DNA from 2 places in the Nonomuraea sp. NPDC026600 genome. Region 2 is predicted to be linked to the other one. Evidence: riboswitches for the same ligand, from Rfam matches in the RefSeq annotation. Region 2 holds a riboswitch; the other holds the start of a gene.
What was found. A riboswitch is a leader RNA that binds a small molecule or an ion and turns the genes downstream of it on or off. The one in region 2 is predicted to bind glycine.
Positions count from the first base shown of each region.

Region 1: it holds a riboswitch for glycine, as region 2 does, so the genes downstream of both, gcvP (aminomethyl-transferring glycine dehydrogenase) here and gcvT (glycine cleavage system aminomethyltransferase GcvT) in region 2, are expected to answer to the same signal.

Region 1 is NZ_JBEZYD010000001.1:210,941-225,596, reverse strand. Features, by position in the region: gene AB0F17_RS01060 (alpha/beta fold hydrolase) at 1-388, shown strand, start outside; gene AB0F17_RS01055 (cupin domain-containing protein) at 396-935, opposite strand; gene AB0F17_RS01050 (CDP-alcohol phosphatidyltransferase family protein) at 1,360-1,941, shown strand; gene AB0F17_RS01045 (mannose-1-phosphate guanyltransferase) at 1,946-4,450, shown strand; gene AB0F17_RS01040 (FHA domain-containing protein) at 4,724-5,236, shown strand; gene AB0F17_RS01035 (MerR family transcriptional regulator) at 5,394-6,056, shown strand; gene AB0F17_RS01030 (bifunctional nuclease family protein) at 6,166-6,636, shown strand; gene AB0F17_RS01025 (MerR family transcriptional regulator) at 6,785-7,405, shown strand; glycine riboswitch at 7,440-7,532, shown strand; gene gcvP (aminomethyl-transferring glycine dehydrogenase) at 7,684-10,521, shown strand; gene AB0F17_RS01015 (tetratricopeptide repeat protein) at 10,706-11,503, shown strand; gene AB0F17_RS01010 (hypothetical protein) at 11,525-11,872, opposite strand; gene AB0F17_RS01005 (alpha/beta family hydrolase) at 11,954-12,544, shown strand; gene AB0F17_RS01000 (DUF5999 family protein) at 12,613-12,810, opposite strand; gene AB0F17_RS00995 (TetR family transcriptional regulator) at 13,013-13,573, opposite strand; gene AB0F17_RS00990 (hypothetical protein) at 13,686-14,084, shown strand; gene AB0F17_RS00985 (RNA polymerase sigma factor) at 14,145-14,656, opposite strand, start outside.
Region 2 is NZ_JBEZYD010000022.1:125,491-140,146, reverse strand. Features, by position in the region: gene AB0F17_RS39340 (ABC transporter ATP-binding protein) at 1-764, opposite strand, end outside; gene AB0F17_RS39335 (DUF4331 domain-containing protein) at 982-2,358, shown strand; gene AB0F17_RS39330 (tetratricopeptide repeat protein) at 2,523-3,728, shown strand; gene AB0F17_RS39325 (High-affinity nickel-transporter) at 3,725-5,245, shown strand; gene AB0F17_RS39320 (hypothetical protein) at 5,256-6,011, opposite strand; gene AB0F17_RS39315 (FCD domain-containing protein) at 6,098-6,802, opposite strand; gene AB0F17_RS39310 (glutamine synthetase family protein) at 6,911-8,287, shown strand; gene AB0F17_RS39305 (aldehyde dehydrogenase family protein) at 8,284-9,636, shown strand; gene AB0F17_RS39300 (3-oxoacyl-ACP reductase) at 9,639-10,403, shown strand; gene AB0F17_RS39295 (gamma-glutamyl-gamma-aminobutyrate hydrolase family protein) at 10,416-11,105, shown strand; glycine riboswitch at 11,202-11,299, shown strand; gene gcvT (glycine cleavage system aminomethyltransferase GcvT) at 11,429-12,514, shown strand; gene gcvH (glycine cleavage system protein GcvH) at 12,511-12,900, shown strand; gene AB0F17_RS39280 (L-serine ammonia-lyase) at 12,953-14,329, shown strand; gene AB0F17_RS39275 (hypothetical protein) at 14,406-14,606, shown strand; gene AB0F17_RS39270 (hypothetical protein) at 14,599-14,656, shown strand, end outside.

The DNA.
Region 1 (14,656 bases), on a different contig from region 2:
GGCCAACCACAACTGGGGCGAGGTGCAGAAACGCAGGCTCGAACGCGAGGGCGAGAACCCGGTGCCGCACTACTGGGAGCACGTGCTGTGGGTGTGGGGCGAGCCGGACGTCGGCACCTTCATCAAGAACGCCGAGCGGGTCACTCTGGAGGGCGTGGCCGGCAAGATCACTTGCCCGTTCCTCATCGCGCACGGTGCGAACGACCGGCAGATCCCTCTCGAGTACGCGTACCGGTCCTACGAGCAGGCGGTCAACAGCAGCAAGCGGGAGTTGCGCGTCTTCACCCGCGAGGAGGGCGGCGCGGAGCACGTCGGCCTCGACCACCTTCCCCACGTCGCCTCGTTCATCGCGGACTGGGTGACGGACACCTTCTCCGAGTCGCGCTGATCAGCGTTCAGTCCCTGGGGCCGGCCTTCATCAGCCCGTGCACGGCCCCTTCCGGCAGCCTCTCGGCGAGGCCGTCGTCGAACCGGCCGTCCACCAGGATGAAGGCCACCCGGGCCGGCACTTCTCCACGGTTGGCCCAGGCGTGGTCCGTGCCCCGCTGGACCACCACGTCGCCCGCGCGCAGCGTGACCTCGGAGTCGTCCAGCACCAGGGTGATCTCGCCTTCGAGCACGATCCCGTAGTCGATCGACGCCGTCCGGTGCACCGGTGACTGCAGGCCGCGCGCGTCCAGGCAGCCCGGCGCGAAGTCGTTGATACGGATCTTGGTGCCCAGTGGGGGCGGCGGAACCGCCAGCTCCCGCTCCGTCGGGTCGGTGTACTCGACCGCGGTGATCATCGCTGGGGCGCCGGTGGTGTTCCAGATCTCGTGGAAGGCCACCCCGTCCTCAGGGATCTCACGGGTCACCGGCACCGGGCCGTCTGAAACGACGACGGACACACCGGCCGGCGTGTGCCCGGTCACCACCCGGCGGGGAACTCGGCTCATGCTGCTCTCGTCTCCTGTCTCAGCGACGCAGGCTCGTGGCTTCGAGTCAACGAGAATCGCTCCACACCGCGCAATAGAGCCGTCTATCAGCACCTTCGATAGGTGTCATGTGATTTGCCCAGATCAGGTCTGCGGCGCCTTGCGGGGGAGTCGAGGCACCATAGCGCCACCACCGGGTCACAGATGGCGCGCGCGCCGAACAGTGCGAACCCCGCCAGCACCACCCGCCGGCGTGCCGGTCGGCCGCGATGGACGGCAGCGCCACGTTCACGATGGTCACGTCCAGCAGGACGACGAACAGGCCCGCGCACATCACGATCAGGACGTTCCTCTTCCCCTGCGCGGTGACGGATGGCCCCAACCTCTCGCGACGAGCGGATGTCCAGGCCGCTGCCGGGAAAGACGAGGCAGTAGGGTCGGCAACGTGAGCGAAACTTCCGCCGAGGATCGGATCTGGACGGTTCCGAACCTACTGAGCTTCTTGCGCCTCCTCGGCGTGCCTGTCTTCCTCTGGCTGGTATTGGGGCCCAAGGCGGACGCCTGGGCGATCATCGTCCTCGCGGTCGCCGGATTCACCGACTGGCTGGACGGCAAGATCGCTCGAGCCTTCAACCAGATGAGCAGGCTCGGCCGGATCATCGACCCGGCGGCCGACAAGCTCTATGTCTTCGCCACGATCCTGGCGCTGCTGCTGCGCGACGTCATTCCGTGGTGGCTGGTGGTGATCATCCTCGGGCGCGAACTGTTCGTCGCGTGTTTCATTCCCGTACTTCGGAAGAGCGGTTACAAGGCACTTCAGGTGCATTTCTTGGGCAAAGCCGCCATGTTCAACCTCATGTACGCCTTCCCTCTGCTCTTCCTCGCATCCCACACTGGGTGGTATGCCGATATAGCACGAATTGTCGGATGGGCATTTGCGCTCTGGGGAACGGGCCTGTACTGGTGGTCGGGGGTGCTCTATGCAGTGCAGGTACGCCGGCTCGTAACCGCGGCCAAGGAGGAGTGATCGGGTGAAGGCGGTCGTCATGGCGGGTGGAGAGGGCACTCGGCTGCGTCCGATGACGGCCAACCAGCCCAAGCCCCTGCTGCCCGTGGTCAACCGCCCGATCATGGAGCACGTGCTGCGCCTGCTCAAACGGCACGACATCACCGAGACCGTGGTCACCCTCCAGTTCCTGGCCGCGCTCGTGCGCAACTACTTCGGCGACGGCGACGAACTCGGCATGAGCTTGCAATACGCCACCGAAGACGTTCCCCTCGGTACGGCGGGCAGCGTGAAGAACGCCGCGGCCCGCCTGCGCGACGACCGATTCCTGGTGATCTCCGGCGACGCCCTGACCGATATCGATTTGTCGGATATGGTCCGTTTTCATCGTGAAAAATCGGCGCTTGTGACCATCGGTCTGAAACGGGTGCCGAACCCCCTCGAGTTCGGCATCGTGATCGTCGACGAGGAGCACCGGGTCCAGCGCTTCCTGGAGAAGCCCACCTGGGGCCAGGTCTTCTCCGACACCGTCAACACCGGCATCTACGTCATGGAACCCGAGGTGCTCGACGCGGTCGCCTCAGGAGAGCCCGTCGACTGGTCGGCCGACGTCTTCCCTGCTCTGCTGGAGCGCGGCGCCCCCATCTACGGCTATGTCGCCGAGGGCTATTGGGAGGACGTCGGCACCCACGAGAGCTACCTCAAGGCCCAGGCCGACGCCCTGTCCGGCCGGGTCGCCGTGGACATCGGCGGCTTCGAGGTGTCGCCGGGCGTCCGGGTGGCCGAGTCGGCCTCGGTCGACCCCGACGCGGTGCTCAAGGGCCCGCTGCTCGTCGGCGAGTACGCCAAGGTCGAAGGCGGCGCCGAGCTGCGCGAGTACACGGTGCTCGGCAACAACGCGGTCGTCCGCGAAGGCGCCTTCCTGCACCGGGCCGTCGTCCACGACAACGTCTACCTGGGCCCGGGCGCCCATCTGCGCGGCTGCGTGATCGGCAAGAGCACCGACGTGATGGCCGGGGCCCGCATCGAGGAGGGCGCCGTCATCGGCGACGAGTGCGTCATCGAGCCCGAGGCGTACGTCTCCAGCGGCGTCAAGGTCTACCCGTTCAAGACCATCGAGGCCGGCGCCGTCGTCAACACCAGCGTCATCTGGGAGTCGCGCGGCCAGCGCAGCCTGTTCGGCCCCCGCGGCGTCAGCGGCCTGGTCAACGTGGAGATCACCCCCGAGCTGTGCGTACGGCTGGCCAGCGCGTACGCCACCACCCTGAAGAAGGGCGAGCACGTCGTCACCTCGCGCGACTCCTCGCTGGCCGCCAGGGCGCTGAAGCGGGCCGTGATCGGCGCGCTCAACGCCAGCGCCATCAACGTCCTCGACCTGGAGGCCGCGCCGCTGCCCGTGACCCGCTTCCACACGGCCAGGGAGTCGGCCGCGGGCGGCATCGCGCTGCGCACCACCGCGGGCGACCCGCAGAGCATCGACATCGTCATCATGGACGACCGCGGCGCCGACCTGCCCCCGGCCGCCCAGCGCAAGCTGGAGCGGGTCTTCTCGCGCCAGGAGTTCCGGCGCGCCTTCCCGGGCGAGATCGCCGAGCTCCGCTTTCCCGCCAGGGCGGTCGAGGACTACGCGTACGAGCTGCTGCGCTGCGTGGACATGACCGGCATCAGGGACATGAAGGTCGTCGTCGACTGCGCCGGAGGAACCTCCTCGCTGGTGCTGCCCACGCTGCTCGGCCGGGTCGGCGTCGAGGTGCTCACCGTGAACGCCCGCCTGGACGACATCTCGCCCACGGAGACGCTCGCCGAGCGCCGCCGGGACCTCCAGCGCCTCTCGGAGCTCGTGAGCTCCTCCAGGGCGGCCTTCGGGGTGCGGTTCGACCCCGTCGGCGAGCGCATCGCGCTGGTGGACGAGATGGGCCAGCTGATCGGCGAGGAACGCGCCCTGCTCGTCGTGCTCGACCTGATCGCCGCCGAGCGCCGGGCCGGCCGGGTGGCGCTGCCCGTGACCACCACCAGGGTCGCCGAGCAGGTCTGCCGCTTCCACGGTGTGCAGGTGCGGTGGACCTCCACGGCGGTCGACGCCCTCACCTCGGCCGCGGTGGACGACGACATGATCTTCGCGGGCGACGGGCGGGGCGGTTTCGTGGTGCCCGAGTTCGGGCCGGCGATCGACGGGGTGGCGGCGTTCATGCGGCTGCTCGGCCTGGTCGCCCGCACCCGGCTCTCGCTCAGCCAGATCGACGCGCGGATCCCCGAGGCCAAGCTGCTCAAGCGCACGGTACCGACCCCGTGGGCGGCCAAGGGCGCCGTGATGCGCTCGGTCATCGAGGCCGCCGAGGCCGAGCCGAACGGCTACCGCATCGACACCACCGACGGGGTGCGGGTGGCCTCGGACGACGGGAGCTGGGTGCTGATCCTGCCCGCCGCCACCGAACCGGTCACCGATCTGTGGGCCGAGGCCGCCGATGTGGACACCGCCCAGTCCCTCCTGGAGCACTGGGCCCGTCTGGTCGAGGAGGCCTCCTCGTGATCCGTAATTCGCGCCACACCGTCACATAGGGTAACTCTGGTGGATAGGTGGCGGTGGAACGTACAAGATCGTAATGTTGAAACGCGCGGCGGCATGGACCTTGAGGCTCGGGCGGCGGTAACTTTGTCACCGTCCGAACCCGTCGTCCAGCGCCTCGCCTTGACCTTTGCCGCTGATCAGCGTAAGTTGCGGCATTCGTAAACTTGAAGAGCGAAGCGAGGCGCGTCCAGATCCCCGTTGCCGCGTCTTCGCGGTAGGAGGCCGAGCCGATCGATGCCGAGCGTCTACTGCACGCAGTGCGGGCACGCCAACCCCGAGGATGCCCGTTTCTGTTCCCGTTGTGGGTCACCGCTGACCAGAACGGAGGTCGCCGGGGACACCACATCGACGATCTCCGTCGCGGGAATCGAGGCGTACGAGGCTGAGACCGGTGACATGCTCCTCGCCGAGCGCGCGCTGGTGGAGCAGCTGCCGCCTGGCACGGCGTTGCTCACGGTGACCAGGGGGCCCAACCAAGGAAGCCGCTTCCGGCTCGACAAGGAGCTCACCACCACGGGCCGACATCCCGAAAGCGACATCTTCCTCGACGACATCACGGTCTCCCGGCGGCACGTGGAGTTCTACCGCCTGCGCGGCGGCCAGTTCTCCGTGCGCGACGTGGGCAGCCTCAACGGCACCTATGTCAACAGGGAACGCATCGAGGAGGTGCCGCTGCACTCCGGTGACGAGGTGCAGATCGGCAAGTTCCGCCTCGTCTTCCTGATGCGGACCGCCGCCGGCGCATGAGCGAGCGCAGCGAGCGACTGATGGGAGCAGCCGAGCGCAGCGAGCGACTGATGGACGCGGCCGAGCGCGGCCGGCGACCGATGGGAGCAGTCGAGCGCGGCGAGCGACCGATGGACCTGGCGTCCTGCGCATTCATGCGGCCCACGGAGGAGGCCGCATGAACGCGCAGGCGGCACGCTCGCACATGAGCATCGGGGAGGTGCTCGCCATGCTCCAGGGCGAGTTCCCCGATGTGACGATCTCCAAGATCCGCTTCTTGGAGGGCGAGGGGCTCATCGAGCCGGAGCGCAGCCCGTCGGGTTACCGCAAGTTCACGCACCTGCACGTCGAGCAGCTCCGCTACATCCTCACCGAGCAGCGCGACCACTACCTGCCGTTGCGGGTGATCAAGGACAAGATGGCCGAGCACTTCGGCCGTCCGCGGGCCTTGACCGATCGGCCGGAACGGCAGGAAGTACGGCTGAGCCGTGCCGAGCTGCTGGAGGCGGCCGGGCTCGACGAGGAGACGCTCGCCGAGCTCGAGGACTACGGGCTGCTCGCGGCGACGGCCAGGCGCTACGACGAGGAGGCGCTCAACGTGGCGCGCAGCGTCGGCGCCCTGGCCCGGTTCGGCCTGCGCGCCCGGCATCTACGCGCGGTCAAGGCCGCGGCCGAGCGCGAGTGCGGGCTGGTGGAGCAGGCGATCGCGCCCATACTCAAACGACGCGCCCCAGGGGCCATCGGAGAGGCCGACGAGGCCGCCAGGGAGTTGTCGGCGTTGCTGCTCGACCTGCATGCCTCTCTCGTCCGTACGGGCGTGCGGACCGTTCTAGGCCGATGACCGGACCAGCGGGACATACAAGGCCCCTCGGGTGTTACGTTGAAATGCAGAAGCGGACCGGCCAAATAGCTGTGCCGGGGACGCCGACCAGTCGAATATGGAGCAGCCCGTGTTGCAGATGGAGGTCGTGGGTGTTCGCGTAGAGATGCCCACAAATCAGCCGATCGTCTTGCTCAAGGAGGCACACGGGGAGAGGTTCCTGCCGATTTGGATTGGGATGACCGAAGCCACGGCCATCGCGCTGGCCCAAGCGGAGGAGCCTCCAGCCCGTCCGCTCACGCACGACCTGTTCAGGGACGTGCTGAGCGCTCTTGGCGTGGGCCTGCGCGCGGTCAACATCGTTGCCCTGCGTGACGGGATCTTCTTCGCCGACCTGGTGTTCTCCAACGGCGTGGAGGTGAGCGCGCGCCCGTCCGACTCGATCGCGCTCGCGCTCCGCACCGGAGCGCGTATCTTCGCCAGCGAAGAGGTCGTCCAGGAGGCCGGTGTGATCATTCCGGACGACCAGGAGGACGAGGTGGAGAAGTTCAGGGAGTTCCTTGACACGATCACCCCCGAAGACTTTGGCCGGGCGGGGTAGGTATTTCAGTGCATTTACGCTTCACGACGCGCCGAGCGGGATCGTTGACTGCGCATGGTCACGGTCCTACGGTGCAAGTGAAACCCGTGGTCGTGCTTTTACGAACCCCCAGATCAGGCCACGGGATGAGAGAAAGCCGGAGGTCCGCGTGGCGGTCAGCAGCGGCGAGGGAAAGACGACCGGCCAGGAAGATCCGGTGCGGCGTGAGAGTGCGCGGCAGCGTGCCGGAGAGCAGGGGCTGCTCTTCGACGAGCAGCCTTCGTCGCTGCCGGCGGACATCGGATACCGAGGCCCGACGGCGTGCGCGGCGGCCGGCATCACCTACCGGCAGCTCGATTACTGGGCGCGCACGGAGCTGGTCCAGCCGACGATAAGAGCCGCACACGGCTCGGGCTCGCAGCGGCTCTACAGCTTCCGCGACATCCTGGTGCTCAAGGTCGTCAAGCGGCTCCTCGACACCGGAGTCTCCCTCCAGCAGATCCGTACGGCCGTACAACATCTGCGTGACCGCGGGGTCGGCGACCTCGCGCAGATCACGCTCATGAGTGACGGCGTCAGCGTCTATGAGTGCACCTCGGCCGACGAGGTGATCGATCTGCTCCAGGGCGGCCAGGGCGTGTTCGGCATCGCGCTCGGCCGGGTCTGGCGAGAGGTCGAGGGCTCGCTCGCGGAGCTGCCGGGGGAAAGGGCGGCGGTCGAGGACAGCGTCCCGGCCGAGCACCCCGCTGACGAGCTGGCCCAGCGGCGGCGCGCGCGCCGCATAGGGTAGCAATTGGGTAGTAACCTGTAGAGCGCAAGGCTGATGACCCCATGCGGGAGAGTCCCCGGGCTGGTTCCGGGGCGCCGAAGGAGCAACCTCCCCGGAATCTCTCAGGCACCTGTACCGCTCGGGGTAGGCAACTCTGGAAAGCAGGTGCGCCCGCCAGGCGCACCTCACCGACGGTGCAAGCCCACATGGGTGAAGCTCTCAGGTCGCCATGACAGAGGGGGAGATCCGGCAAGCCCGCGCCCTGGCGCCGGTCTCCAAAGCCCTCGGGAGGCACCTCTATGACCGATCTGTCTGCTCCGCCGTTCTCGACCCGGCACATCGGCCCGTCCGAACCCGAGCAGCAGCGCATGCTCGAGGCCGTGGGTTTCGAGTCCGTGGCCGACCTGGTGGCGGTGGCCGTACCGGAGTCCATCAGGATCAAGGACCGGCTCAGCCTGCCCGACGCGGCCAGTGAGACCGAGGTCATCGCCGAGCTGCGGGCCATCGCGGACCGCAACCGGGTGTTCACCTCGATGATCGGCCTGGGCTACCACGACACGATCACCCCCGCGGTGATCCGCCGCAACCTGCTGGAGAACCCGGGCTGGTACACCGCCTACACCCCCTACCAGCCGGAGATCTCGCAGGGCCGTCTGGAGGCGCTGCTCAACTTCCAGACCGTCGTCACCGACCTGACCGGGCTCGCCGTCGCGGGCGCCTCGCTGCTCGACGAGAGCACGGCCGCCGCCGAGGCGATGACGCTGGCCCGGCGCGCGGGCAAGTCCAAGAGCCAGGTGTTCGTCGTCGACGCCGACGCGCTGCCCCAGACCAAGGCGGTGCTGGCCACCCGCGCCGAGCCGCTGGGCATCACCCTCGTCGAGGACCCGCTCGACGGCGAACTGCCCGAATGCTTCGGCGTACTCGTCCAGTACCCGGGCGCCTCCGGCCGGTTGCGCGACTTCCGCGCCGTGGCCGAGCGGGCGCACGCGGCCGGCGCGCTCGTCGTGGCCGCCGCCGACCTCCTCGCGCTCACCCTGGTCACCGCCCCCGGCGAGCTCGGCGCCGACATCGCGATCGGCTCCTCGCAGCGTTTCGGCGTGCCGCTCGGCTTCGGCGGGCCGCACGCCGCCTACATGTCCGTACGCGAGGGACTGCAGCGGCAGATGCCCGGCCGCCTCGTGGGCGTCTCCGTCGACGCCGACGGCGCGCCCGCCTACCGGCTGGCCCTGCAGACCCGCGAGCAGCACATCAGGCGCGAGAAGGCCACCAGCAACATCTGCACCGCGCAGGTCCTGCTGGCCATCATCGCCGGCATGTACGCCGTCTACCACGGGCCCGACGGGCTGCGCCGCATCGCCGCCCGCGTCCACCGGCACGCCGCCGCGCTGGCCGAGTGCCTGCGCCGGGGCGGCGTCGAGGTCGTGCACCGCGAGTTCTTCGACACCGTGCTGGCCAGGGTGCCCGGCCGGGCCGCCGAGGTCGTCCGGCAGGCCGCCGAACGCGGCGTCAACGTGTGGCAGGCCGACGCCGACCACGTCTCGGTGTCCTGCGACGAGAAGACCACGGCGGCCGACCTCGAGAAGGTCGCCGCCGCCTTCGGCGCCGGCGGGCCGGTGGCCGCCCTCGTCGCCGACGAGGGGCTGGACACGCTGCCCGGCTCGCTGACGCGCGAGTCCGCCTACCTCACCCACCCGGTCTTCCACAGCCACCACTCCGAGACCGCGATGCTGCGCTACCTGCGCAGGCTCCAGGACAAGGACATCGCGCTAGACCGCTCCATGATCCCGCTCGGCTCCTGCACGATGAAGCTGAACGCGACCACCGAGATGGAGCCGATCACCTGGCCGGAGTTCGCCGGGATCCACCCCTTCGCGCCCATCGCGCAGGCCGAGGGCTACCGCCACCTCATCGAGACCCTGGAGGAGTTGCTGGCCGAGGTGACCGGCTACGACGAGGTCTCCATCCAGCCGAACGCCGGCTCCCAGGGCGAGTTCGCCGGGCTGCTCGCGATCCGGGCCTACCACCGCGACCACGGCGACGAGCACCGCGACATCTGCCTCATCCCGGCCTCCGCGCACGGGACGAACGCGGCCAGCGCCGTCATGGCCGGCATGCGCGTCGTGGTCGTGGCCTGCGACGCCGAGGGCAACGTGGACCTGGCCGACCTCGACGCCAAGATCGACAAGCACCGTGACGGGCTGGCCGCGATCATGCTCACCTACCCGTCGACGCACGGCGTCTTCGAGGAGACGATCACCGAGGTCTGCGCCAAGGTGCACGACGCGGGCGGCCAGGTCTACGTCGACGGGGCCAACCTCAACGCGCTGGTCGGGCTGGCCAAGCCGGGCGAGTTCGGGGCCGACGTCTCCCACCTCAACCTGCACAAGACGTTCTGCATCCCGCACGGCGGCGGCGGCCCCGGCGTCGGCCCGGTCGCGGTCCGCGGCCACCTCGCCGCCTACCTGCCGGGCCACCCGCTGCGCACCGGCTCGCCCGTCGGCGCGGTCTCCGCGGCCCCCTACGGCTCGGCGGGCATCCTGCCGATCTCCTGGGCGTACATCAGGATGATGGGCGCCGACGGCCTGGCCGCGGCCACCGAGCAGGCGATCCTGTCGGCCAACTACCTGGCGCGGCGGCTGGCCCCGCACTACCCGGTGCTCTACACCGGGCGCGGCGGGCTGGTGGCCCACGAGTGCATCGTCGACCTGCGGCAGATCACCAAGGAGACCGGTGTCACGGTCGACGACGTGGCCAAGCGGCTCATCGACTACGGCTTCCACGCGCCGACCATGTCCTTCCCGGTGGCCGGCACGCTGATGATCGAGCCGACCGAGAGCGAGGATCTGGCCGAGCTCGACCGGTTCGTGGACGCGATGGTCGCCATCAGGGGCGAGATCGCCCGGGTCGCGTCGGGCGACTACGACCGCGCCGACAACCCGCTGCGCAACGCCCCCCACACCGCCGAGGCCGTCGCGGCCGACGAGTGGACCCACCCCTACACCCGCACCGAGGCGGCCTACCCCCTGCCGTCGCTGCGCGAGGGCAAGTACTGGGTGCCGGTGCGGCGCATCGACCAGGCCTACGGTGACCGCAACCTGGTCTGCTCGTGCCCGCCGCTGGAGGCGTACGAGGACTGACCGGATCACCGCCGCGATGTGATCGACCGTGGCCCTCTCCGCCGCTGCGCTCGGTGGAGAGGGCCACGCCCGTTCGTCGGTGTCGGAGGTTTCGTCCCTTGTCACCCACCCAAGGTGGCCGCTGAGAAGACATGATCACCGGAAGTCGTTAGGCTTCGGTCCGACCGTCGCCTAAGGAGCTCTCTTGACGTTCTCAGAGCTGCAGGTCCCGCCTCTCGACACCGCCCGCCGCCTGGCCGAGGACGGTGACCTCGACGGCGCGGTGGCCATACTCACCGAGCTGGTCGCCGACCCCGACGGGCCCGACAGGGCGCAGGCGGCCGTGGGCCTGGCCGTGGTGCTCGACGAGCGGGGCGACCACGAGGCGGCCCGGGCGGCCGCCAGGGTCGCGCTGGCCACCGGGCATCCGGAGTTCGCCGCGCAGGCGGCCTGTCACCTCGCGCAGGGCTTCGAGCGGGAAGGCAGGGCCGAGCAGGCCAGGGGAGCGTGGCAGGCCGTCCTGGGCGTCGGCACGGCCGCCTACGTCCCGCTGGCGCGGCTCGCCCTGGCCCGGCTGGCCGTGGAGGCGGGCGACTACGACGAGGCGGAGGACGAGCTGCGGGCCGCCCTGGCCGTCGCCGGGCCGGACGTGGCCGCGCACGCCGCGCAGCAACTGGCCGACCTGCTGCTGGAGCGCGGGGAGCCGGGGGAGGCGGCTGAGGTGCTGCTGGAGGCGCTCGAGGTGGCCCCCGAGGACGAGGTGGCCCGGCTGCGGGTGCAGCTCGGCATCGCGCACCTGGAGCTCGCCTGCGCGGAGTTCGCGGGGGCGGTGGAGGACGGCGGTGACGCGCCGACGAGCGCGCTGGCCATCGAGCTGCTGGCCAGGACCCTGCCGCTGCGTGGCCGCGCCGACGACGCGGACCGCGTCTGGACGTACGGGCTGGAACACGCGGACGAGACGCTGGCGGCCGAGGTGCGCCTGCGTTACGACCGCGACGCCTGACCTGCGGCGGAGGCGCGATGGTCAGCCGCGGCGCATGATGGCGGCGGCCGCGGCGACGTTGATCAGGACGATGGCGAACCAGGTGATCACCAGGCCCAGCCCGCCGCCTTCATGCACCGCGATGGCCGTCAGCGGGATGCCGATGCCCATCGACCCCAGCGCGATCGGGATCATCGCCGCTCCAGGGTTCTTGGACCTGCCCGAGCCGGCGCCGTGGGCGTGGAGCTCGGCGCGCACCCGCGCCGCGATCGTGGCGTCGAGCCGCTCCACGAACGACTCGACCAGGGCGGCTTCGTATTCGGGGCCGAGGTCGCGTCGGGCGTCGAGCGTCGCCTGCAGGTCCTCGCGGATGGGGCGCATCTCTGGCATGAGGCCATCATCGCGGGTAGGCGGCACGCCGTCATCAGCCCTGAGAGCTATGGCGAACTCATCCCCAGGTACGGTTCTGACATGCGGATCACGACGCCGCGCGGCCCGGCGCTGGTCGAGTTCGACGAGGTGGAGCGGCCCCGGCTGCTGCTGGTGCTGACCCATGGGTCGGCCGGGGGAGTGGACGCGCCCGATCTGCTGGCGGTGCGCGACGCGACCCTGGGCGCGGGGGCCGTGGTGGCCAGGGTGACGCAGCCGTTCCGGCTCGCGGGGGCCCGCGCGCCGGGCTCCGCCGCACGCCAGGACGAGGCGTGGGAGGCCGTGCTGGGCGAGCTGCGGGCGCGGTGGCCGGAGCTGCCGCTGGTGCAGGGCGGCCGGAGCAACGGGGCCAGGGTGGCCTGCCGTACGGCCAAGGCGGTCGGCGCGGTCGCGGCGGTGGCGCTGGCGTTCCCGCTGCATCCGCCGGGCAGGCCCGAGAAGTCGAGGGCCGGCGAGTTGCGCGAGGCGGGCGTGGACGTGCTGGTGGTCAACGGGGACCGGGATCCGTTCGGGGTGCCCGACGCCGCCGACGCGGCCCGCCTCGTGGTGCTGCCGGGCGAGGGGCACGAGCTGAAAAAGAACCCCGCCCGGGTGGGCGAGGTGGTCGCCGAGTGGATCGCCGGCTACGTGTGAGCGGCGCGGCTCAGGGGACGCCTGCGAGTGGGTCGCGGCTCAAGGGGCGCTTCGCGCGAGCGGGTCGCTCAGGCGGCGCCGACGAGCGGGTCCGGGCGGTGCGGAGCGATGGCGGTGCCGCCAGGCAGGAGCTCCCCGGTGTCCTCGAAGAGGACGACGCCGTTGCAGAGAAGGCTCCACCCCTGCTCGGGGTGGCAGGCGAGGGTACGTGCGGCCTCGCGGTCGGGCGCCTCAGCTGCCGGACAGGCCGGGTCGTGCGGGCACATCGGCGTGCCTCCGATATCTCGTGAATGGCTCCCGCGGACAGGTAGGGGCGGGAACTGTGTGGGTGCTGTCTTTCTTTCAAGTGTGCGGCGTATGTCACACGTTCGGACATAGTCCGTTAGGACTGTTACAGGAGGATGCGAAAGTGTGACCTTCGACACAGCGTGCCTTATACAGGATAACGGTCCAAGCTCGACACGCCCACTAGCTTTGCAAGCCTCGCAGCAAGGCGTCGAGGCCGCGCTCGAAGTCGACGTCGGCGCGCTCGTCGCGCCTGGTCCACTCGTCGACCTCGGGGTCGGCCCAGCCTGACTGCTGGACCTCGACCGCGACGCTGCCGAACACGAAGGCCCGCAGCGCCCGCACCGCGTCCGGCGCCTGCTCCAGGCCCGCGTCGGCGAGCTGCTCGGTCTGCTCCCTGATGGCCAGCGCCGTGCCGCCCTTGGGCGGTTTGGTCAGCGCGAGCGCCAGGACGCCGGGATGCTCGCGCAGCAGCTCACGACCGGCCCGGCACCACGCCCTGGCCGTGTCCTGCCAGGTGGGGCCCTGCTCGACGTGGACGGCGGTGACGTGCTCGGCCAGCGCGTCCATCAGCGCCTCCTTGCCCCGGGGCAGATGGTGGTAGATGGCCATCGCCTCCACCTGCAGGGCGTCGCCGAGCCGGCGCATCGTCAGGCGCCGCAGCCCCTGGGAGTCGGCGATGTGGAGGGCGGCGTCGATGATGCGCTCGCGGGACAGCGGAACGGGCGGTCTCTTGGCCGGCATGGAGATCATCTTACTATGTAAAGGGCGCCGCGCGGGTCCGATTATGGAGCGTGTCGCGGACGGGCGTACCCTGGTCGCCTGTACGAGCCGATTGGGATGAGGGGCAGAGTCGATGGCGTTTTTCCGTCCGCGGGTGAGCCGCGAGGCCGAGGTCCGCTACCACGCGGACCTGGAGATCTCCAAGAGCTTCCCCGAGTTGCTCGACAAGGCTCGGGAGAGCGAGCAGCTGCTGCGCGATCTGCGGGCCGCCGCCGCGGATGAGATCGAGTTGCTCGCCGCCGGGCAGGCGTTCGACAAGACGCTGAGCGAGGCGCTGCGGGCGGCCGAGAGCGGGCAGCGGGCCACGTTCGGGGTCAAGGCCTATGACGACCGCATCGCCCGCCGCAAGGCCAAGGCGACGCCCGCTGGGGCCATGTGGACCGCCGAGGTCGACCGGCTGCGCACGCTGCGCGAGGACAACCGGATGTGGGGCATCCCGCGCGTGCCGCGCCTGGTGCCCGCCTCCCGCTGACTCTTCAGCAGGAGACATGACGAAGCCCCGGCACGTGAAGTGCCGGGGCTTCGTCGCGGATCAGCTGGCCCAGTCGAGCAACGGGCGGGTGTTGCTCGGGTGGCGCAGCTTCGAAAGCGATTCCTTCTCGAGCTGCCGGATGCGCTCCCGGGTCAGGCCCAGGTGCTTGCCGATCTCGTCGAGCGTGTGCGGCTTGCCGTCCACCAGGCCGAAGCGCAGTGCCATGATCTTCGCCTCGCGCGGCGAGAGGTTGCCGAGCACGCCGCGCAACTGGTCGCCCAGCAGCTGGCGGTCGACGATCTCCGACGCCTCGGGGGAGTCGACGTCCTCGATGAGGTCGCCGATCGTGGTCTCGCCGTCCTCGCCGATCGTCGCGTTCAGCGAGATGGGCTGGCGGCTGGTGCGCAGCAGTTCCTCGATCTGGTCGGGCGTCTTGTCGAGCTCGATCCCCAACTCCTCGGGGGTGGGCTCGCGGCCCAGTCGCTGGTGCATGTCGCGCTCGATGCGCGACAGCTTCGAGAGCATCTCCAGGACGTGTACGGGCAGGCGGATCGTCCGGGCCGAGTCGGCGA
Region 2 (14,656 bases):
GCCAGCACGCACAGGAAGGCGATCTGCACCGCCATCCAGGTCGCCACCCCGGCCAGCGAGGTCCACCCGGCCACCTGCAGGCCCCGGTCGCGAGCGCGCTCGGCGGCGCCGCCGACGACCGCGATCTCGCGCTCCTCCGCGCCACTGGCCTTGACCGTGCGGTACGCCTGCAGCGCCCGGTCGAGCACGGCGCCCATCTCGCCGACGGCCTCCTGGGCCTGCTTCTGCGCCCGCTGGATCCGGGGCATCACCAGCCCGGTCAGCCCGCCGATCACCACCACCACGAGCAGCGTGACCAGCAGCAGCACGCCGTCCATGGTCGCCATCATGATGATCGCGCCGACCAGCATGAACACCGCGCCGATCGAGTTCACGATCCCGTTCGTCAGTACGGCCCGCAGCAGCGTCGTGTCACCGGTCACCCGCGACAGCAGGTCGCCGGGCTGGAGCCGGTCCACGTCGGCGACCTTGAGCCGGAACAGCCGATCGACGAGCCGGCGCCGCGCGCCCAGCACGATGCCCTCGCCCGTGCGCTCCATCAAGTACGTGCCCAGCGCCGAGACCACCGCCCCGACCAGCACCGCCACGGTCAGCCCGAGTAACGGCCCGGCCATCGACGTGTTCTGGCCGAAGGCGTCCACCACGTACTTGGCCAGCAACGGCATCGCCAGACCGGCCGCCGAGCCGACCAGACCCAGCAACCCACCGAGGATCAAGATCCTCCGGTGCGGGCGTATGTAGGCGAGCAGCTCTCTGATCACCATGTTCTCCTCTCGCGATATATCCCGACATCCCCAACGAACGGCGGATCAGATTCCACACCCGTCAACCTAAATTGACGACCAAAGTATGTCAACTTTGATTGACCTCTCATTCTCTGGGAGGAGAGACACATCCGATCGCGGAGCGGCGACGAATAGGCGGTCGAGGAACCCGGCCGGAACCTCTCGCTAACGATCAGCCCTCTCGAAAGGACCGAACATGGAGCTCCGGATCAACCGGCGCGCTCTAGTCGGACTGGGCGTCGCGGTGGCGTTGACCGCCTCCTCGTTCGCCCTGCTTCGTACCGACTCCGGCACCGCTTCCTCGCACCGCGAGGCACCGATGATCGCGGGGGACCCGCGTAACGACAACACCGACGTGTACGCGTTCGTCAGCCCCGACAAGGCCGACACGGTGACACTGCTGTCCAACTGGATCCCGTTCCAGGAACCGCAGGGCGGCCCGAACTTCTACACGTTCGACACCAAGTCCCGCTACAACATCAAGATCGACAACGATGGCGACGCCCAGCCCGACATCGTGTACCAGTGGACGTTCCGCGATGAGGACCGGCGCGGCAACGACACGTTCCTGTACAACAACGGGCCCGTCACCTCGCTGAACGACGAGAACCTGCTCTTCCGCCAGCGCTACACGCTCAAGAGGCTCACCGAGCACGGCAGCAGGACGCTCGTCTCGAACGGCATCGTCGCGCCGAGCAACGTCGGCCCCGCCTCGATGCCCGACTACGGCACGCTGCGCGCCCAGTCCCTGAAGGGCCTCCCGCACGGCGGCAAGGCCTACGCCGGCCAGTCCGACGAGGCGTTCTTCCTGGACCTGCGCGTCTTCGACCTGCTCTACGGCGGCAACCTGTCCGAGGTCGGCCAGGACACCACCAAGGGCTACAACGTGAGCACCCTGGCCGTCCAGGTGCCCGCCAGCGACCTGGCGCTCAAGGGCGACGTCGGGCGCAACCCGGTGATCGGTGTCTGGTCCACCACGGACAAGTGGAGCCCGAACGGCTACGCCCAGGTCTCGCGCCTGGGCAACCCGCTGGTCAACGAGGTCGTCATGCCCGCCGGCCTGAAGGACGCGTTCAACTCGCTGCCCCCGGTCAAGGACGCCGGCATCCCGGAAGTGGTCAAGCGGGTCACCGACCCCGAGGTGGCCAGGCTGCTGGAGGGCATCTACGGCATCAAGGCGCCCGCGACCCCGCGCGGCGACCTGGTCGAGATCTTCCTGACCGGCATCGCCAAGGGCAACGGGCCGATCAAGGCCGACCTGAACTCGCAGACCCTCAACAAGGACGCCGGCAAGCTGCGGCCCTCCGAGATGCTGCGGCTCAACATGGCGGTTCCGCCGTCCAAGGACCCCAACCGTCTCGGCGTGCTGGCCGGTGACCTGCAGGGCTTCCCGAACGGCCGCCGCCTGTCCGACGACGTCGTGGACATCGCGCTGCAGGCCGTGGCCGGTGCCGCGCTGTCGGGCAAGCTCGTCCCGGGCCTGACGGACAAGGTCGACCAGAACGACAAGCCCTTCTTCCAGTCCTTCCCGTACATCCCGCTGCCCAGCAACGTGGCTGTGAACAAGCGGTGAAGCCCGACCGGCCGGCCTCCTCTCCGGGCCGGTCGGTCCTCCTCCGCGGCGGGCCCGTCTCCCACACTCCCGCCGCGACCCCGGCCGGCTGGCCGTGCCCCCCGTCAGGGCCAGCCGGCCCTCGACCCGTCTCCGCCGACCCCTTCCGATCTCCGGAGCCTTGGATGCGATCCCTCGCCATAGCCGGTGGCCTCGTCGTGGCCGGCGCGCTGGCCATCACGGCCTACGCCGTGTATGCCCCGCCAGAGACAGCCACCGTGACCACCCAGAACGTGACCTTCACCGAGACGCTGCAGTCCCGCCTGAAGCGCCTGCCCGGCGACTATCGAAGCTGGGCCCAGCTCGGCCTGGAGTACGTCGACCAGGCCAGAGTCACCGGCGACCCGTCGTACTACACCAAGGCCGAAGGCGCCCTGGCCACCGCGACCCGTCTGAACGCCGCCGACGACGCGGTGCTGACCGGCCAGGCGGCGCTCGCCGCCGGCCGCCACGAGTTCTCCGACGCGGTACGGCTGGCGCAACGGGCCATCGGCGCCAACCCGTACAGCGCGGCGGCGCACGGCATCCTGGCCGACGCCAAGACACAGCTCGGCGACCTGAGCGGCGCCTCGAAGGCCGTGGACAGGATGATGGGGCTGCGCCCCGGAGTGGCGGCGTTCGCCCGCGCCTCCTACGCGGCCGAGCTCCGTGGCGACCGGACGAAGGCCCGCGAGTTCCTGGAGTACGCCCAGAACGACGCCTACGCCCCGGCGGACATCGCCTACACCCGCTACTACCTGGGCGAGCTGGCCCTGCACTCGGGCGACCTGGCCGAGGCCGGCACCTGGTACGCCAAGGCGCTCCAGGCCTACCCCGCCTACACCCCGGCGGTCGCCGGACAGGCCAGGGTCGCCGCGCTCAGCGGGCGGACGGCCGAGGCCCTCGACCTCTACCGGCGGGTGGTCGAACGGCTGCCGCTGTCCCAGTACCTCATCGAGCAGGGCGAGACCCGGATCAAGGCGGGCCTGAAGCCCGACTGGACCCTGCTGGAGGCCCAGCGGAAGCTGCTGCGGGCCGCCGGCGTGCGGGACGACCTCACCTGGGCCGAGTTCGAGGCCGACCACGGCGACCCGGCGACGGCCGTACGGCATGCCAGGGCCGAGTACGCGCGCAACCCCAACCTCGTCGCCGCCGACGCGCTCGGCTGGGCCCTGTTCAAGGCGGGCAAGCCGGGCGAGGCGCTGCCGTACGCGAAGAAGGCCACCTCGACCGGCTGGCGCAACCCGCTGCTCGCCTACCACCGCGCCCGGATCGAGCGCGCGCTCGGCAAGCCCGCGCGCGTGGCCCCGGGCTTCGATCCGTCTCTGTCCGCACTGGCGAGGTTCTCATGAGAGTGCTCCGGCTCGGCCTGCTCGTAGGCCTGCTGTTGTCGATGGGCGTGTCGGTCCTGTTCACGACCGCGGCGCGGGCGGAGACGGCGGCCAGGCATCCGCTCGGCAACTTCACCGTCAACCACTACAACGGGCTGCGCGTGCGGCCCGACCGGGTGGAGAACAAGGCGGTCGTGGACGCCGCCGAACTGCCGACGCTCCAGGCCAAACCGGGCGTGGACGCCTCGTACGCGGCCAGGACCTGCGCCACGCTGGCCGCCGCCCAGCGCCTCACCATCGGTGGCACGGCGGTGCCGTGGCGGGTGTCGGGTTCGGAGTTCGCGTACGCGCCCGGGCAGGGCGGCCTGCAGACCAGCCGCCTGACCTGCCGACTCGTCGCCGAGGCCCGTGTGTCGGGCACGGTGTCCTTCGCCGACGCGTTCGAGCAGGACCGGATCGGCTGGCGGGAGATCACCGCCGTCGGCGACGGCCTACGGCTGACCCAGTCGTCCGTGCCGTCGGCCAGTGTGAGCGACGAGCTGCGCAAGTACCCCGAGGACCTGCTGACCAACCCGCTCGACCAGCGCACGGCCACCGTCACGGTCGGCGGCGCGGCCTCCGTCCTGTCCGGCGGCGGCTCCCCCGGCTCGGGCGGTACGCCGTCCGGGCTCGGCACGATCAGCGTCGGCGGGCCGATCGGGGACGCGCTGGCGGCGCTGGACCGGACGTTCACCGGCCTGATCGGCGCCGACTCGCTGACGGTGCCGCTCGGGCTGCTGGCCGTGGGTCTGGCGATGCTGCTCGGGGCCGGGCACGCGCTGATCCCCGGGCACGGCAAGACGATCATGGCCGCGTACCTGGCCGGGCGGCGCGGGCGGCCGCGTGACGCCCTGGTCGTGGGAGCCACGGTTACCGCCACGCACACGGCCGGGGTGCTGGTGGTGGGGCTGCTGCTGAGCGCGTTCACCGCGCTGGCCGGGGAGTCGGTGCTGGGGTGGCTGGGGGTGGCCAGCGGCGTGCTGATCGCCTTCATCGGCCTGCGCCTGCTCCTGTCCACCCGCCGCTCCTCCGGCCACGGACATGGACATGGACATGGACATGGACACGGTCATGGTCATGGTCATGGGGACGAGCACGGGGACGAGCACGGGGACGAGCACGGGCATGGCCACGAGCACGGGCATGGGCACGAGCACGGGCATGGGCACGAACGCTCGACGCGGGCCGGTCTGCTAGGGATGGGGGTGGCGGGCGGGCTGGTGCCGAGCCCGTCGGCGCTCATCGTGCTGCTGGGGGCGATCGCGCTGGGCCGTACCTGGTTCGGGGTGGCGCTGGTCACCGCGTACGGCATCGGCATGGCGGCGACGCTCACCGTCACGGGCCTGCTGCTGGTCAAGCTCGTCGACCGCCTCGAACGCCGCGCCTCGCGGGGGCGTGGCCTGGCCGCCCGGCTGTCCACCCTGGCGCCGCTGGGCACGGCCGGCATGGTGATGCTGCTGGGCGCGGGCCTGGCCCTCCGCTCGGCCATCGCCCTCTAGGGCGCCCGCGCTAGGTGGGCCGGCGGCCGCGTCGGGTGGAGGGCAGGTCGTGGCGTCCCGAGACGAACTCCTGGAAGGCGATCTTGGCCCTGATCACCGGCCGGCGCCACCGTTCCTCCCGGTGCGCGGCCTTGGCCAGCTTCCGCGGCGAGCGCTTCTGGTAGAACAGGTGGGCCCACGGAGAGCCCGGCCTGGCCAGGCGTATCGCGCAGACCACCAGGAGCACCGGTACGAACAGCCCGACCATCCCGGTCCAGATCTTGCCCTTCGACAGGGTGATGACGGCGAGCACCATGTTCGCCACGATCAGCACACCCGGGTTGACCGGCGTCCCGTAGTCGAACGTCAGCGGCCGGAGCCCGGTGAGCAGCAGCCCCGTCACCGCGACCGCGATGAACACCGCGTCGACCGAGGTGCGCCCCTCTTCCTCCCAGTAGACGTCGTGCAGGTGCAGGATCAGCGCGAACTCGTCCAGCACCAGTGCCGACCCGATCCCGAAGACGGCGGCCGCGGCGGCGTAGGCCACCTGCGAGGCCGACGACACGATCAGCCCGCTGACCCCGCCGAGCAGCATGAGCACGACCCCGAACACCACGTGGTGGATGTGCATCTCACCCACGTTGACGTTACGGAACCAGCCGAGCTTCGCCCTGATCAGCCGCACATTGACGCGGGTGGCCACGAAGGCCGCGATGAGCGCGACGAAGAAACAGAGCAGCGGCAGCCGTCCTGTCACGACGATGTTCAGCTCGAACCAGTTCTCCATGACCTTGGAACTGATGTTACGAGCCCCTTCGCCCTCCCCTGACCGCAAGGTCCGGGAAACGAGGAAACGAGCCTCGCGACAGGGCTTCAGGCCAGGAACGCGCGCAGCAGCGCCGCCGTGCCTTCCAGGTGCTCGGAGACCGCTCGACGGGCCCCTTCCGGGTCGCCGGCCAGGATGGCCGCCACGATCGCCTCGTGCTGGAGGGCGGAGTGGTCGAGGTTCACCTGGAGCATCGGGATGGCGTTGAGGAGGTCGCTGACCCGCAGGCGCGCGTCGGCGCAGGCGGTGGCGAGCAGGGGGGAGCCGGTCAGTTCGGCGATCGACAGGTGGAAGGCCGTGTCCAGGCGCCGGTAGTCCTCGACGCCCGCCTTGTTGAGGTCGGCGAGCCGGCCGCGCAGAAGGGCGCGCTGGGCTTCGGTGAGTGTGGCCGCCGCCAGGACCTCCGCCGCCCCGCATTCCACGGCCATCCGGAAGGTCAGCGCGTCGGTGAGGTCGGCCGAGCCCATGTCGGCCACCGCCCTGCGCAGGTCGCCGCTTTCGGGCTGGGGAGGGGCGTAGGTGACGAAGGCGCCGCCGTACCGGCCGCGCCGCACCTCGAGGTAACCGGCGTCCTGGAGCGCCCGGATCGCCTCGCGCAGGGTCACCCTGCTGATGCCGAGCTGGACCGCGAGCTCGCGCTCCGGGGGCAGCTTCCGGCCCGGCGCGACCATGCCAAGCTTGATCGCCTGGAGCAGCCGTTCTACCGTTTCTTCGAAGGCGTTTCCTGCTCTGACCGGCCGTAACACCGTCATCAACCGCGCCGAGTCGTCCAACGTGTCCTCAGGTCTTGACAAGCGATCCCCATATGCACATCAATGGTCTAAGAGTAGCCCAATTAGCCCGAAAGCGAGCGAACTTCCGTGAGCGAGCGAGGTCTTCCAGAACCCGGCCCCCTGTCCGTCGACGAGCTGCGTGACGAGGTGGCCGCCGGGCGGGTCGACACCGTGCTGCTCGCGATCGCCGACATGCAGGGCCGGTTGCAGGGCAAGCGCCTGTCGGCGCGCTATTTCCTGAACGAGGTGCTCGGGCACGGCTCCGAGGGCTGCAACTACCTGCTCGCCGTGGACGTCGACATGAACACGGTCGATGGCTACGCGATGTCCTCGTGGGACCGCGGCTACGGCGATTTCGTGATGAAGCCCGATTTTTCCACGTTGCGGTGGGTCCCATGGCAGGAGGGGACCGTCATGCTCATGGCGGACCTGGCCTGGGAGAACGACGAGGACGTGACCGCCTCGCCGCGGCAGATCCTGCGCAGGCAGCTCACCCGGCTCGCCGACCGCGGCCTGGCCGCCTTCGTGGGCACCGAGCTGGAGTTCGTGGTGTACGAGGACAGCTACGAGGACGCGTGGAAGCGCGGCTACCGCGACATGACCCCCGCGAACCTCTACAACGTCGACTACTCCCTCCTCGGTACGGCCCGCATCGAACCCCTCCTTCGCCGGATAAGGCGGGACATGGAGGGAGCTGGGCTGTACGTCGAGTCCGCCAAGGGCGAGTGCAACCTGGGCCAGCACGAGATCGCCTTCCGCTACGACGAGGCGCTGAAGACCTGCGACAACCATTCCATCTACAAGAACGGCGCCAAGGAGATCGCGGCTCAGGAGGGCAAGTCGATCACCTTCATGGCCAAGCCGAACGCACGCGAGGGCAACTCCTGCCACATCCACATCTCACTGTGGAGCGTGGACGGAGACTCGGTCATGGCGGGCGACGGCCCGTACGGGCTCTCCGAGCTCGGCGCCCGCTTCATCGCCGGGCAACTGGCCTGCATGCGCGAGCTCACCCTCTTCTACGCCCCGAACATCAACTCCTACAAGCGCTACGTCCCCGGCAGCTTCGCCCCCACGGCCGTCAAGTGGGGCGTGGACAACCGCACCTGCTCGCTCCGGCTCGTCGGCCACGGGCAGTCGCTGCGGATAGAGAACCGGGTGCCGGGCGGCGACGTGAACCCGTACCTCGCGGTCGCGGCGCTGATCGCGGCCGGGCTGCACGGCATCGACGCGGAGCTGTCCCTGGAGGACGCGTTCGAGGGCAACGCCTACGAGTCCGGCGCCGAGACCGTGCCGCACACGCTGCGGGACGCGCTGGCGCTGTTCGAGGGGTCGAAGCTGGCACGCGAGACGTTCGGCGACGACGTGGTGGCGCACTATGCGAACAACGCCCGGGTCGAGCTGGCCGCCTTCGACGCGGCGGTCACGGACTGGGAGCTGTTCCGGGGTTTCGAGCGGATGTGAGCAAGATGCTGATCATCAATCCGGCGACGGAGGAAGTCCTCGCCGACATCGAGCAGGCCGACGCGGCCGAGGTCGACCGGGCCGTGGAGCGTGCCAGGCGGGCCTATGGGAGCTGGCGCGACGTGGCGCCCGGCGACCGGGCGCGGCTGCTGCGCCGCTTCGCCGATCTGGTGGACGAGCACCGCGAGGAGCTGGCCCTGCTGGAGCTCACGAACTCCGGCCACCCGATCGGCAACGCCCGCTGGGAGGCGGGCGCGGTACGCGACGTGCTGCACTTCTTCGCCGCCGCGCCCGAACGCAACCACGGCAAGCAGATCCCGGTGCCCGGCGGCGTGGACATCACGTTCCAGGAGCCGCTGGGCGTGGTGGGCGTGATCGTGCCGTGGAACTTCCCGATGCTCATCATGAGCTGGGGCGTCGCCCCGGCGCTGGCGGCGGGCAACACGGTGATCGTCAAGCCCGCCGAATGGACCCCGCTGACCGCGCTGAGGCTGGCCGAGCTGGCCCTCGCCGCGGGCCTCCCCGAGGGGGTGTTCCAGGTGCTGCCTGGGGCAGGGGAGGTGGCGGGGGCCCGCCTGGTCGAGCACCCGGGGGTGGCCAAGATCGTGTTCACCGGCTCGACCGAGGTGGGCAAGCAGATCGCCGCCAAGGCGGCGGCCCAGGTCAAGCGCATCACCCTCGAACTAGGCGGCAAGAACGCAAATATCGTATTTGCGGACTCTGATCTCGAAAAAGCGGCGAAAACCGCGCCGTATGCCGTCTTCGATAACTCCGGCCAGGACTGCTGTGCCCGGTCGCGGATCCTGGTGCAGGCCGAGGTCTACGACGAGTTCCTGGAGCAGCTGGTGCCGGCCGTGCGGAACGTCAAAGTCGGCGACCCGCTCGACGAGAGCACCGAGATGGGCCCGCTGATCAGCGCCGAACATCTGGACCGGGTGCGCGGCTTCATCGACGGCCCTCCCTACCTTCAGGGCGACTGCCCGCAGGGCAAGGGGTTCTGGTTCCCGCCCACGGTCCTGACGACGGCGATCACCGACCGGACGTTCACCGAGGAGATCTTCGGGCCGGTGGTGTCGGTGGTGCCGTTCGCGGACGAGGCGGAGGCCGTACGCATCGCCAACAACACGCGCTACGGCCTGAGCGGCTCCATCTGGACCCGCGACGTCGGCCGGGCGCTGCGCGTCGCACGGGCCGTGGAGGCGGGCGCGCTGTCGGTGAACTCGCACTCGTCGGTGCGCCACTGGACGCCGTTCGGTGGCTTCAAGGAGTCCGGCCTCGGCCGGGAGCTGGGCCCGGACGCCCTCGCGGCGTTCACCGAGACCAAGAACGTCTTCATCTCAACGGAGTGAACATGCAGCGTTTGCACAACCGCGTCGCCGTGATCACCGGCGCGGGCGGCGGGATCGGCCTGGCCACCGCGCGCCGCTTCGCCGAGGAGGGCGCCAAGGTGGTCTGCGCCGACGTCGACGAGGTGGCGGGCACCAAGGCCGCCTCCGAGGTGGGCGGGCTCTTCGTCAAGGTCGACGTGACCAGCGAGGAGGACGTCGTCCGGATGTTCCAGACGGCGTTCGACACCTATGGCTCCGTCGACATCGCCTTCAACAACGCGGGCATCTCGCCGCCCGACGACGACTCGATCCTGGAGACCGGCATCGACGCGTGGCGCCGGGTCCAGGAGGTGAACCTGACCAGCGTCTACCTCTGCTGCAAGCACGCGATCCCGTACATGCGGCGGCAGGGGAAGGGCTCGATCATCAACACCGCCTCGTTCGTGGCGGTGATGGGCTCGGCGACGTCGCAGATCTCCTACACCGCCTCGAAGGGCGGGGTGCTGGCGATGTCGCGTGAGCTCGGCGTCCAGTTCGCGCGTGAGGGGATCCGGGTGAACGCGCTGTGCCCGGGGCCGGTCAACACCCCGCTGCTGCGGGAGCTGTTCGCGAAGGACCCCGAGCGGGCGGCGCGGCGCCTGGTGCACGTGCCGGTGGGCCGCTTCGCCGAGGCGTCCGAGATCGCGGCGGCGGTGGCGTTCCTGGCCAGCGATGACGCCTCGTTCATCACCGGCTCGGAGTTTCTCGTCGATGGGGGTATTTCGAGTGCGTACGTCACCCCTCTGTAGAAAGGGGCTGTCGTGAAGCGGCCTGTCATCGGGATCACGTCCTATGTGGAGCCTGCCCAGTTCACCGTGTGGGACATGCCGGTCGCCCTGTTGCCGTACATGTACGTGGAGCAGGTGGTCCGGGCCGGCGGGCAGCCGGTGATCCTGCCGCCCGCCGGGGAGCCCGCCGAGCTGCTGGGACGGCTGGACGGGCTGATCCTGGCCGGTGGGGGTGACGTCTCGCCCGACCGGTACGGGCAGGAGGCGGATGAGCGGACCGGCTATATCCGGAAATTTCGGGATGAGGCGGAGTTTTCGGTGATGGAGGCCGCTCTTGAGGCCGACGTGCCCTATCTCGGGATATGTCGAGGGATGCAGGTGCTCAACGTCGCGCTCGGCGGGACGTTGCACCAGCATCTGCCCGACGTCGTGGGACACACCGGCCACTCCCCCGCACCCGGCCAGTTCGGCCACCTGCCCGTACGGCCCGTGGCGGGCACCCGCGTCGCCAAGGCGCTCGGGGCCGCGCCGGAAGACGTGCCGCACTACCACCACCAGGCCGTCGATCAGCTCGCTCCCGGGCTGAGCGTGTCCGCCGTGGCCGATGACGGCACGGTCGAGGCGGTGGAGCTGGAGTCCCGGGCGTTCGCCGTGGCCGTGCAGTGGCATCCGGAGGCGGCGAAGGACTGCGCGCTGTTCGAGGCACTCATCGCCGCCTGCTGAACGCTCGCGCCGCGGCCAGGCCATTTCGCCGTGAAATGGCAGAATCCGCACGCGACAACTCCCCCATAACAGCACTAGGCTTGCCGGCATCACCGACGAAACCGTGCGGGAGAGCGTCCTGGCATCCGGCCAGGGCCCCTGAAGGAGCAAGCCCTCCCCGCGAACCTCTCAAGGCAAAGGACCGCACGGACGAGGTGTCCTCTGGAAAGCAGGCCTGGCGGCCTCGCCGAAGGTGAAAGTCCGGCAAAATCCGGGCGAAGCTCTCAGGCACCGATGACAGAGGGGGAGGATGCTGGCATCCGATCCTGCCCTGAGGTGCACATATGTCCCGACCCACACCGCTTCGAGACGTCCATGAGAGCCTCGGCGCGACCCTGACCGATTTCGCCGGGTGGCTGATGCCGCTCCGCTACGGCAGCGAGTCCGCCGAGCACAACGCCGTCCGCCAGGCGGCCGGGCTGTTCGACCTCTCCCACATGGGCGAGATCTTCGTGACCGGGCCGCAGGCCGGCGAGGCGCTCGACTACGCGCTGGTGGGACACCTGTCGGCACTCGCGCCCGGCCGGGCCCGCTACACCATGATCGTGAACGAGCGTGGCGGGGTGCTGGACGACCTGATCGTCTACCGGTTGGGGGACGAGGAGTTCATGGTTGTGGCTAACGCCTCCAACTATGAAAAAGTCGGGGAAGAGCTGAAGAATCGCGCCAAGTCGTACAACGCGGTGGTTGAGGATCGCTCGGAGCAGTACGCGCTGATCGCCGTGCAGGGGCCGCGCGCGCAGGAGATCCTCGCCACGCTCACCGACGCCGACCTCGCCGGGCTGAAGTACTACGCGGGCCTGCCCGGTCTGGTCGACGGGCGGCAGGCGCTCATCGCGCGCACGGGCTACACGGGCGAGGACGGCTTCGAGCTGTTCGTGGCCAACCAGGACGCCGTGCCGCTCTGGCACGCGCTGACCGAGGCCGGCCGTGCGCACGGGCTGCGAGCGGCGGGTCTGTCCAGCCGTGACACGCTCAGACTCGAAGCAGGCATGCCGCTGTACGGCAACGAGCTCGGCGTCGAGCTGACCCCGTTCGACGCGGGGCTGGGCAGAGTGGTGAAATTCGACAAGCCGGGCGACTTCGTCGGCAGGTCGGCGCTGGAGGCGGTCAAGGACACGCCACCACGGCGCCGGCTCGTCGGCCTGGTCGCGCGGGGCCGCCGGGTGCCACGCCATGGCTACCCGGTGACCAAGGACGGCGCCGTCGTCGGCGAGGTCACCAGCGGGGCACCTTCCCAGACTCTGGGCAAACCCATCGCGATGGCCTACGTCGACAACGGGGCCGATGCAGGTCTGGCCGTGGACATCCGGGGCAGCCATGAACCTATGGACCTCATTGAGCTGCCCTTCTACAGGAGGAACAAGTGAGCAACATCCCAGACGACCTGAGCTACACCAAGGAACACGAGTGGATCGCCGGCCTCGACGACGGCATCACCGTGACCATCGGCATCACGGCCTACGCGGCCGAGGCGCTGGGTGATGTCGTCTACGTGCAGCTCCCCGAGGCCGGCGCGACCGTCGAGGCGGGCGACTCCGTGGGCGAGGTCGAGTCGACCAAGTCGGTGAGTGAGATCTACACCCCTGTCGGCGGCGAGATCGTCGAGGTCAACCAGACCGTCGTGGACGATCCGTCGCTGGCCAACAGCGACCCCTACGGTGACGGCTGGATGTTCCGCGTGCGCGTGGAAGGCGACCCCGAGGACCTGCTCTCCGCCGAGGAGTACTCGGCACTCACCTCAGGCGAGTCCTGATCCACCCGCCGGGGTCCTGACGGGCCCCGGCCTTTCTGAAAGGCGCACATCGATGGCGATCAGCGTCTTCGACCTTTTCAAGATCGGCATTGGCCCCTCGAGCTCGCACACCGGCGGTCCCATGGCCGCCGCCCACCGGTTCGCCCGCGGCCTGCACGATGACGACCTGCTCGCGCGTACGGCCCGCGTCGAGGCGATCCTGTACGGCTCGCTCGGCCTGACCGGCAAGGGCCACGGCAGCGACAAGGCGGTCCTGCTGGGGCTGTCCGGCGAGAAGCCCGAACTGGTCGACGTGGACGGCATCGACGCGCGCCTGGCCGAGATGCGCGAGTCCGGCACGGTCAAGCTGTACGGCACGCGAGAGATCCCCTTCGTCGTGGGCGAGGACCTCGTCTTCGAACGCAAGATCTCCCTGCCCGAGCACCCCAACGGCATGCGCTTCACCGCCTTCTCCGCCTCGGGCGAGACGCTGCGCGAGAAGGTCTACTTCTCGGTCGGCGGCGGCTTCGTGGTGGACGAGCAGGCCACGGGCGCCGACCGCATCAAACCCGACGACACCGTCCTGCCCCACCCCTTCACGACCGGGGAAGAGCTGCTCAAGCACTGCTCCAACACGGGCCTGTCCATCTCCGCGCTGATGATGGAGAACGAGCAGGCGTTCGGCCGCTCCGCCGAGGAGATCCGCGCCCAGATCCTGCATCTGTGGCAGGTCATGTGCGAGTGCGTCGAGCGCGGCATCGCCAAGGAGGGCGTCCTGCCGGGCGGCCTGAAGGTCAAGCGCCGCGCGAACCGCCTCCACCGCCGCCTGCAGACGGAGTCTCCGGAGACGGATCCGCTGCACGCCATGGACTGGGTGTCGCTGTTCGCGCTGGCGGTCAACGAGGAGAACGCGGCGGGCGGCCGCGTCGTCACCGCGCCCACGAACGGCGCGGCCGGCATCATCCCCGCCGTCCTGACGTACTACACCCGCTTCGTCCCCCACGCCGCCGACGACGGCATCGTCCGCTTCTTCCTCACCGCGGCCGCGATCGGCGTCCTGTTCAAGGAGAACGCCTCGATCTCGGGCGCCGAGGTCGGCTGCCAGGGCGAGGTCGGCTCGGCCTGCTCCATGGCCGCCGCGGGCCTCACGGAGGTCCTGGGCGGCACGCCCGAGCAGGTGGAGAACGCGGCGGAGATCGGCATCGAGCACAACCTGGGCCTGACCTGCGACCCGATCGGCGGCCTGGTCCAGATCCCGTGCATCGAACGCAACGCGGTGGCCTCCATCAAGGCCATCGCCGCGGCCCGCATCGCCCTGCGCGGCGACGGCCAGCACTTCGTCGCCCTGGACAAGGCGATCAAGACGATGAGGGACACCGGCCGCGACATGCTCGACAAGTACAAGGAGACGTCACGCGGCGGGCTGGCCGTCAATGTCATCGAGTGCTGACGGTCGGCGGCTGCGGTCGGCCGTGGACCTTGTCCATACCACGGGGAATGTCATGGCGAGCAGGTAACGTGAGGGCATGATGTCGCAGCACCACGACGAGGTCGTCACCATCCCTCGTGACGAATACGAGGCGCTGAAAGCCGAGGTCCGGCGGCTGCGTCGAGAGGTAGCGCGTCAGCAGGCCATGCAAGCCATCATGGACAACGCGGCCGGCCCGGGCCACGTACGATCGTTCACCCGCGACGAGTTGGCCGCCGAGTGGGGCATCGTTGGCTGACCGGCGTATCGCATTCCCCGAGCGTGCATGGGAACAGATCGAGGCCCTTC